Regions from separate parts of the Cytobacillus sp. ABV4_503 genome, predicted to be linked through region 4. Evidence: riboswitches for the same ligand, from Rfam matches in the RefSeq annotation. Region 4 holds a riboswitch; each other region holds the start of a gene.
What was found. Region 4 has a riboswitch for thiamine pyrophosphate ahead of thiW (energy coupling factor transporter S component ThiW). Riboswitches for the same ligand answer to the same signal wherever they lie in the genome.
Positions count from the first base shown of each region.

Region 1: another riboswitch for thiamine pyrophosphate. It lies ahead of ACXAD1_RS06390 (ABC transporter substrate-binding protein); the one in region 4 lies ahead of thiW (energy coupling factor transporter S component ThiW).
Region 2: another riboswitch for thiamine pyrophosphate. It lies ahead of ACXAD1_RS11065 (3-oxoacyl-ACP reductase); the one in region 4 lies ahead of thiW (energy coupling factor transporter S component ThiW).
Region 3: another riboswitch for thiamine pyrophosphate. It lies ahead of ACXAD1_RS05090 (YkoF family thiamine/hydroxymethylpyrimidine-binding protein); the one in region 4 lies ahead of thiW (energy coupling factor transporter S component ThiW).

Region 1 covers NZ_JBSWTH010000001.1:1,246,748-1,248,946, forward strand. The annotation lists gene ACXAD1_RS06385 (thiamine-binding protein) at 1-131, opposite strand, end outside; gene ACXAD1_RS06390 (ABC transporter substrate-binding protein) at 145-1,149, opposite strand; TPP riboswitch at 1,256-1,364, opposite strand; gene ACXAD1_RS06395 (YkvA family protein) at 1,438-1,851, opposite strand; gene ACXAD1_RS06400 (NAD-dependent deacylase) at 1,999-2,199, shown strand, end outside.
Region 2 covers NZ_JBSWTH010000001.1:2,197,573-2,199,771, forward strand. The annotation lists gene thiM (hydroxyethylthiazole kinase) at 1-10, opposite strand, end outside; gene ACXAD1_RS11065 (3-oxoacyl-ACP reductase) at 24-785, opposite strand; TPP riboswitch at 891-1,003, opposite strand; partial or broken gene ACXAD1_RS11070 (OsmC family protein) at 1,120-1,581, shown strand; gene ACXAD1_RS11075 (Cof-type HAD-IIB family hydrolase) at 1,615-2,199, opposite strand, start outside.
Region 3 covers NZ_JBSWTH010000001.1:983,535-985,733, forward strand. The annotation lists gene ACXAD1_RS05085 (ECF transporter S component) at 1-547, opposite strand, end outside; gene ACXAD1_RS05090 (YkoF family thiamine/hydroxymethylpyrimidine-binding protein) at 549-1,154, opposite strand; TPP riboswitch at 1,476-1,577, opposite strand; gene ACXAD1_RS05095 (Cof-type HAD-IIB family hydrolase) at 1,807-2,199, shown strand, end outside.
Region 4 covers NZ_JBSWTH010000001.1:152,771-154,969, forward strand. The annotation lists gene ACXAD1_RS00705 (alpha-hydroxy-acid oxidizing protein) at 1-1,064, shown strand, start outside; TPP riboswitch at 1,189-1,305, shown strand; gene thiW (energy coupling factor transporter S component ThiW) at 1,418-1,906, shown strand; TPP riboswitch at 2,066-2,167, shown strand.

The sequences.
Region 1 (2,199 bases), 1.1 Mb from region 4:
TCTAGGGGATGCACCTCGTGCTTAACACCAGATTGCTGAATAACATTAATTGCTTCATCAACGTAAGGTATAACATTTTCCCCATCTTTTGTTTTCGGTATGATCTGAATGCTTACAAGTGCGTTTGCCATAGTTGAACTCTCCTTATTCCGGCAGGAAGTCATTTGTAAATGCTTTGCCGGCATCTAATTCTTTATCTAATAGACCATTATCATGCATCCAGTCTGCATAGTTTTCCCAGACTGCAAGCTTTTGTTCACCCCATCTTGGAGCATCATCCTGATAGCGGGGGGATAGCCATTCCTGGCTCTTTTTGACCAATTCGCTGTCAAGGTCCGGAGCATTTTTTAACAAAATATCTGCTGCTTCGCCAGGCTGATCGATTGCAAATTCATAACCTCTGGATGCTGCTTTTACAAATGCTTTGACAGTATCCGGGTCATCTGCAATCATTTTTTCGCTGGTTGCGAGAACGGGCGTGTAGTAATCCAGTTTTTTTGAGTAGTCGGTAAGGTAGACCATATTAATCTTTTCCCCCCGAAGTTCTGCTTCTACACCTGTCCATCCGTAATAAATCCATGCGAAGTCTATATCTCTTTTAACAGCTGTGAAAAAGTCAGCATCTCCCATGTTAACAATTGAGACATTATCAACATTGGCGTTTTCCTTCTTCATTAGGGAATCTATTACAGATTTTTCTACAGGAGCTCCCCAGCCGCCATAAGTTTTTCCTTCAAAGTCTTTCGGCGATTTAATGTTTTTTTCAGCAGGGGATGCAAAACCGGAAGTATTATGCTGTATTACAGCTGCTATTGATACAAGGGGAACTCCCTGTACACGGGCTTCCGTGATGCTTTCCTGATAGCTGACACCGAAATCAGCCTTGCCTGATGCAGTCAATTGATCTGCACCTGCTTCACCTGGCATTATAATTTCGACATCGAGCCCTTCTTCTTTAAAATATCCTTTGTCCTTTGCGGCATATAAGCCGGTATGATTGGTATTGGGTGTCCAATCCAATACAACAGTAACTTTTTTCAAATCTTGTTTGCTGTCTGCATCTTTGCTTCCAGTCTGATTATCCGCTCCATTGCCGGCACAGCCTGAAAGAAACAGAAGTGAACAGATAGCCGCAATCCACTTTTTCATAAATAATCCTCCTAAAACCTTTATGTAATAAGGAAAGTTAATGATAGTCTGCCCTGAAAAATAAAAACGCCCCGGTATAAACCAGGGCGCATATAAAAACATTTAGTATGTTTAAGAATATGTTCCCTACGCTGCTATGAGCCAGATCAGGTTCAAAGGGTCAGCATCTTAATGATGAAGTCTCAACCGGCATACCGGTTCCCCTACATTTCCTGCTATTTAATTTTGACAGCATAAATACTTTCCATCATTATTATAGCAAATAATATCAAAATGGACAGAAAATAATTATTTCATCTCTATCGTCCTGCTTTCTTTCCAGATTTTGAATTTTTCAAGTTCACCTGTAATTTGGCTAACGGCAAAACCAAGTACTGCTGCATCATCTAAAATTCCCATTCCTATTAAAAAGTCAGGAACAAGGTCTATAGGGGAAACAAAGTATAGGACGGAAGCAATAATAAAGATAACCGATTTTCTTGAAATATGCCGGTAATCGCCTTTAGACCATGCCTTAACCAAATCGATCAGAAGCTGAAACTTTTCCCATATATCACTTAATGAAGATTTATTTTTATCTGCTTTAAGTGTAGCCTTTCTTAGCAGTACTTTTGTTTTTTCAGGGTCTTCCGCATAACGTTTGGCCCTGGCAGAAAATTTTTTATAGCCGTCCTTATAATCTTTCGTTTCTATTTCAGGCATAGCTATCACTCCTATATTTGATAATTCGCATAAACAGTTATAATCTAGTATTTACCGCATACCTGACATGACATAAACATTTCACCGGGAGAAATAAATGGAAATCAAATTTAACCTGTGACAAAACCTTATTGGGGGCTGATATCTATGCTTGAGAAATGGCTTCAGGAATCAAATTATACAGTAATATTAACTGGAGCAGGAATGTCGACGGAAAGCGGACTTCCTGATTTCAGGTCTGCCAATAATGGATTATGGAATGGGAAAGATCCTGGAAAAATAGCCAGTACAGAAGCATTAAATGAAAATGTGAACGAGTTTATTGAATTTTATCGGCACAGGGTAATC
Region 2 (2,199 bases), 2.0 Mb from region 4:
GAATGTTCACATTAATTCCTCCTTTAATTCATAACTAGTCCGCCATCCACAACCAAATTCTGTCCTGTAACCGCCCTTGCCCAGGGAGAAGCGAAGAAGACTATTGCATCAGCCACTTCTGCAGGATCTGTGACTTTTTTTAATGGAGTTGAGTTTTCGATAATTTCAAAGACTTCCTCGGATGTCGAAGCACTGGCGTCTGTCGTTCTTAACAAACCGCCTGATACCATATTCGCAGTAATCCCATATTGGCCCAGCTCATTCGCCATATTCCTGGTGAAGCCTAATAGAGCAGCTTTGCTGGTCGTATAGTCATGGTAGGGTACAACTGGATTCTGGAATAGATTGGTCCCAACCGAGATTATCCTGCCAAACTCCTGTTTTTTCATATCTTCCAGACCAGCCTGGACTGTGTTTAAAGCCCCAAGAATTGCACCTTCGAGCTGGTTTTTGTAATCGTCCCATTTAATTGTTTCTGCATCTTTTTTTGAAATAGGGTCAAATTGAAAGTTCACCAGTGCATTATTGACTATGGTTGTAATGGGGCCTCCAAAGTGTTCCTTCGCCTTTTGAAACATTGATTTCACTTGACCTCTGTCCCGGATATCAGCACGAATGGCAATGGCTTTTTCGCCAATTTCCTTCTGTAGAGCATGTGCTTTTTCCTCGCTATGGAAATAGTTAATGACAACTCTCGCCCCTTCCCTCGCGAATGCTTTTGCTGTTTCTTTGCCCAGCCCTCTGCTGCTGCCTGTAATAATGACAATCTGATCGTTAAGATTCATAGAAAATCCTCCTTATTGATAGCCAATTCATTTGTTTTTGAGAACAAAATAAAAACCAGATCCGAAATTGGACCTGGCTGAATAATCTAAGAGAAAAAACATCGTTCCCCGCAATTACTACTTTCCTACGCTGGTATGATCCAGATCAGGTCCGAAGGGTAAAAAACAGTCCGGTTTCTTTCTCAGCCCGCGAGCATCGGGCACCCCTAGCAGTAAAACTATTAAGTTGGCTGATTTCATCTTAGCCTGAAACGTTAAATCTGTAAAGTCTTGCAATTCTGCCTGTTCCTCTTTAAGGTTTAAATAGAAATACATAACTTGGAGGAATCAAAGAATGGCTGAACACCAATTCCATTTAAAAGCACATTGGCCTGGACTTCGTAATGATGTTGGAGAAATTGAGACTGGAGGGCTGAAAACAAAGGTTTCCATTCCCCCAGAAATGGAAGGTCCCTGAATCGGAACAAATCCGGATGAAATGCTGCTTGGGGCTGCAGCAACTTGTTATATCATTACCCTGGCAGCCATGATGGAACGAAGCAAACTCGAAAAAGAAGACCTTACGATGGAATCAATTGGAATTGTGGATGTAACCAAAGGAGTGATTACGTATAGGAAAATTATTCATCGCCCCCTTATCTTGTTAAAAGCTGATGCGACAGAAAAGGATCATTCACTTGCGCGAAAGCTGGCGCAAAAAGCTGAAGCATCCTGTATGATTTCCAGGGCGATTAAAGGAAATGTGGAAATAGCACTGGAAGAAACCATTCTAATTGCCAAAAGAGCATCCAAATAAACCAAAAACCGGCATGTTAGCCGGTTTTTAATCTTAGAGAGCCCACTTTCGGATTGCTTTTGCAACACCAGCGTCATCATTAGTTCCCGTAACAGCATTGGCTGTTTCTTTCACAATATCCTGGGCATTTCCCATTGCTACTCCCCAGCCAGATTCCTCTATCATGGCAATATCATTTAAGCTGTCTCCCATTGCCATTACATTTTCCATCGAAATGCCAAGAATCTCAGTTACCTTCTGGATACCTCTGGCTTTATTGATGCCCAGAGCATTTACCTCAATATTAGTTAAGCTGGAATTTGTAATTTCCAGGTCCCCTTTTGTTCGAAGCTCTTTATGAATGAGTTCCCTGATCTCATCATCTGATATATCAAATCCAAATTTAAGCCATTCATGGTCATGAATATTTTCTGGCATTTCATTCATCCAAACTTGTTCGCAGCTGGTTGCCCAGAATTTGGTCTTATGTGACTGGGATAAATTCCACATCCATTCCATTACTTTAGAATCAACAGGAGTCCTTGTGATTAATTCTCCACCAGGGCCAAATATTTCACTGCCGTTGACCGTGATCAAATAGGAGTTCAATTCCAAAGAATCAGCATGATCGCCTGCCGT
Region 3 (2,199 bases), 830 kb from region 4:
TAGGAAAGCTGTTTAATGCACCAGTTTTTGCAAGACTCTCACTGAGCCATTTCCCCAGCAATCCGGCAAGCAAAGCGCCGCTAATCAGTCTCACGAAAAACATGGCAGCTACATAACCGGGTGAGAGGGCTGCATAGCCTGAAATGAAATAGCCCCAAATAAAGCTTGTAACAGAAGAGCCCATGCCGGCAGCAATTAAAACCCATGTCCGGTAGTTGTTCCATTTTGTTGCCGCAAACACCGCCTCTGCTCCAATCCCCTGTATCATGCCTGAAAGAATCAGGCGAGGGCCTACTGCATTGCCAATCATGACCTCAATGGCTGCAGCGACGGTTTCCGATAAAAAGGCGGCTCCGGGTTTTCTGATTATGTACGCTGCGATGATTGAAACAATAAACCAAATGCCAAAAATCAGATCATAGCCGATTAAGCCAAACATCCCATATAACACGTTCCCAAATTGCATGAACACCAGGTATACAACTGCAAACACAACAGCGAGTACAGACAGGACAATGACCTCACGAAGTTTCCATTTTTCGAGCATATTACACAGCCCCCTTCTTGGAAGGACTGTTCGCAGACATATTCACTGTCATGACAATATGAGTAGAATCGCTTTTCTTACAGCTTTGGAATGCATCTTCCAGCGTTTTAAAAACAGCATGTGCATCTCCATCTAATCTTGAAGCATAATGGACACCTTCAGTAAATGTTCCCTGATCCTTTGCGAGCTCGACCTGCTCCATAATGACGTTCATGTATGAAGGAATCCCCATCGGATACAGTGCGAACTGTACAGCGACTTCCTGGCTGATTCCAGCAGATTTATTTTCATTCGCCTTCTCTTCATTTTCAGCAAGATAAGCATCTCCGGCAGTATCCCCAGGGCAGCCATTTGAAAATGTGCCGTTAAATACCACATGATCACCATGCTTAGCAGCTTCAAGATAAATAGCTTTGACCACATCAAAAACATGAATGGATCTGCCGCGCACACAAGTGCTCACATCATCTGTTTCCATCCATACCTTGCTTGTATCCACTTCTTTTAGAGCAGATAAAATAACATCCACAAACCTGTCAGTCATTGGATAAATCGAAAACCTGCACCCTGTAATCTCACTTGTTCCGCATAGAAAATTTTCCTGCATCTTTCCATCCTCCTAGTTTAGTTTTCATGAAAGGCTATTTTCGCAAGGTTTGTTGCTTTTTGTATATGATTTACTGAGTTGATTGTAGCGGAAGGTGCGAGACTCCTGCGGGAGTAGCGGGACAGGTGAGACCCCGCAGACGCGCAGCGTCGAGGAGGCTCACCGCCCGCCCCGCGGAAAGCGAGCAGCCTGGAGCGGAAATCAACGGACAATATTAATAAGCGAAAAACAACAATTTACACGAAAAGAGCCTAATGAAAATAAAAAACTGCATTCCCATAAGGAAATGCAGTTGAATGATATCAATACACTAGAAATGATAGCCGTTCACCTGCACTTCCCCACGCTGGTATTATCCAGATCGGGTGATAAGAGTCAGAACGGATTGTTCTTCTCAGCCAAAAAGCTCCCCTAGTGCAAAATAAGATATGCAGTTTTTATTGACTCCATCTTAATACGGAGCATCCAAATTGTAAATGACTAATTTATAATTCTTTAAATCATTTGATCTATGAAAACAGACAAACGCCTTCACTAACACAGAAAAGCTATAAAAAATTTCTGCATTGTCCATGTCATGTTCTATTCCAATCCTTCCCTTCATAAAAGTGTAATAGGACAATTTTACACCGAGAAGAGGGGGGCAAATTGGATGATATACAGAATGCTTGCTTTAAATATTGACGGAACACTACTCCAATCAAATGGAAGACTTCATAAATCAACAAAAGAAGCCATTGAATATGTGCAGCAAAAAGGAATTTATGTAACACTTGTCACATCTAGAAGTTTTCCATCCGCGAAAAAAGCGGCCAAAGCATTGAAAATCAATTCTTTACTGGTCACACACAGGGGGGCTTATATTGCAGCTTCTCAGGAAAAGCCGATATATGTAAAAAGGATACAGGAAGATGAAACGTATGAAATCGTGCGCCTGCTTGAAGGCTTTACCTGTCAAATCAGGCTGGTGCACGAAAAATATTCCCTTGCCAACAAAACCAAGCTAAATACCAATATGCTTGCTAAAACGGTTTTTACAACCGGG
Region 4 (2,199 bases):
CATTTAAGGAACTGGAAGAAGAAGCAGAGAAAGTAATGGGAGCTGGCGGATTTGGCTATGTCCAATCAGGAGCCGGCGGAGAAGAAACGCTGAAAAAGAATATAGAATCCTTTGCAAAATACTCAATTGTACCGAGAATGCTGAGGGATGTTTCAGTGCCGGATATAAGTGTGAATTTATATGGAAGAACGTATCCTTATCCAGTTTTCCTGGCACCGATTGGAATGCAGCGCCTTGAACACAGTGAGGGAGAGCTTGCATCTGCCCGGGCGGCAGCTGCGTTTGGAATTCCTTTTATCCAAAGCACTGTATCCAGTTATTCCATTGAAGAAATCGCTAATGCAACAGGCGCGAGCCCAAAATGGTTCCAATTATATTGGTCCAATTATGAAGATGCTGCGTTCAGTATGGTGCGGCGAGCGGAGGAATCCGGCTATGAAGCCATTGTGTTAACTGTTGATACGGTGATGATGGGATGGAGGGAAGCGGATCTAAGAAACAATTTTTCACCGTTAAAGCTTGGCTATGGAAAAGCAAACTATGAGAGCGACCCAGTCTTTATGGCCTCTCTCCATGACGGGGATGTAGTTCAGGGAATCCTTGATAATATCCATCATCCGACATTGAGCTGGGAGCATATTGCAAGGCTAAAAGAGAAAACAAGTCTGCCGATTCTATTAAAGGGCATTCTCCATCCGGAAGATGCCAGGCTGGCTGTTGAAAAAGGGATAGACGGAATCATCGTTTCCAATCATGGCGGAAGGCAGCTTGATGGAGTGATTGCAGCGATTGATGCGCTTGGACCGATCGTGAAGGAAGTCAAGGGGCGGATTCCAGTATTGTTTGACAGCGGCATTCGCCGAGGATCCGATGTGGTCAAAGCACTGGCATTAGGAGCCGACGCAGTTTGCCTGGGGCGGCCATATGTGTACGGATTGGCCATTGGCGGGCAGGCTGGGGTTGAAAAGGTGATTGCCAACTTTATAGAAGAAACGAAAGTATCGCTTTCTCTGGCAGGGGTGGGGAGCCTAAAGGAGGTAGCGGGTCTGCAGCTGGTTCGATAGTTTCGGAGCATAAATTGAAGAGTTCTTAATACATTGCATCAAAAAAAGTATTTAAGCAAAAAGATTGATGACAGTGCCGGAATAATTTGATAAGCTTGAGATAGCTTATCAAACTAAATATCTATGCAACTACTAGGGGTGCCCCGAATGTGCGGGCTGAGAGGAAAGCGCGTTATAGCTTTCTGACTCTTATGGACCTGATCTGGTTAATGCCAGCGGAGGGAAGTAGGATTTGACTATATGTCAATTCATATACTTAAACCAAGCCAGGTCCTTATGGGAATCTGGCTTTTTTGTATACATACTTCTCATCCTGATAAGCAATCAGGCGGCCCTTTAGAAAGGAGGTTTAGATGAACAGAACCCGATTGTTAACTACGATGGCTTTATTTGTGGCAATTGGGACACTGGGTTCCCATTTGCTCTGGTTTCCGGCAGGCATAGCAAAGGCCTATCCGGTGCAGCATGCGGTGAATGTATTGGCAGCGGTGACGCTTGGACCCCTGCCTGCAGCAGCTGTGGCATTTATGATTGGCCTGCTTCGTAATTTGCTTGGATTCGGGACGCTGCTTGCGTTTCCAGGAGGCATGATCGGTGCGTTTTTGGCAGGTGTGCTTTATTTGAAGTTCGGCCGGAAAATATGGGCTGCTGTAGGAGAAGTGGTAGGTACCGGCTTAATTGGTGCATTGTTTGCAGTACCTTTTGCAAAGGTTCTCATGGGGAGCTCAGCTGGGGCATTCTTCTTTGTGCCGCCATTCCTGGTCAGCAGCATTGCCGGTGCGTCCATAGGCTGGATGGTTTTGGCAAAGGTTAAAGAGAAGAACTTGGTTCAGAATATGTGATGATTTTGGGCTGGCGAAGCTAGTTGAGTAAGCAGATAAGCGGAGTGCAGCATAGCAATCTGACTTTATGAGCGATTTTTAAGAGTTATGGGCGAAATCCAAAATTTATGAGCGAAAAACGTCAAGTTAGAAAATCGGTAAAAAACAATTAGAATGTTAGAAAACTGCTAGGGGCGCTACGGCTGAGATAAGGAGCTTTTCCTTTGTCCCTTGGAACCTGATCTGGATAATGCCAGCGCAGGGAAGCAGTGAGGACCTCGTTATATATCCTCATGCTTTTTCCCCGGCAGCTT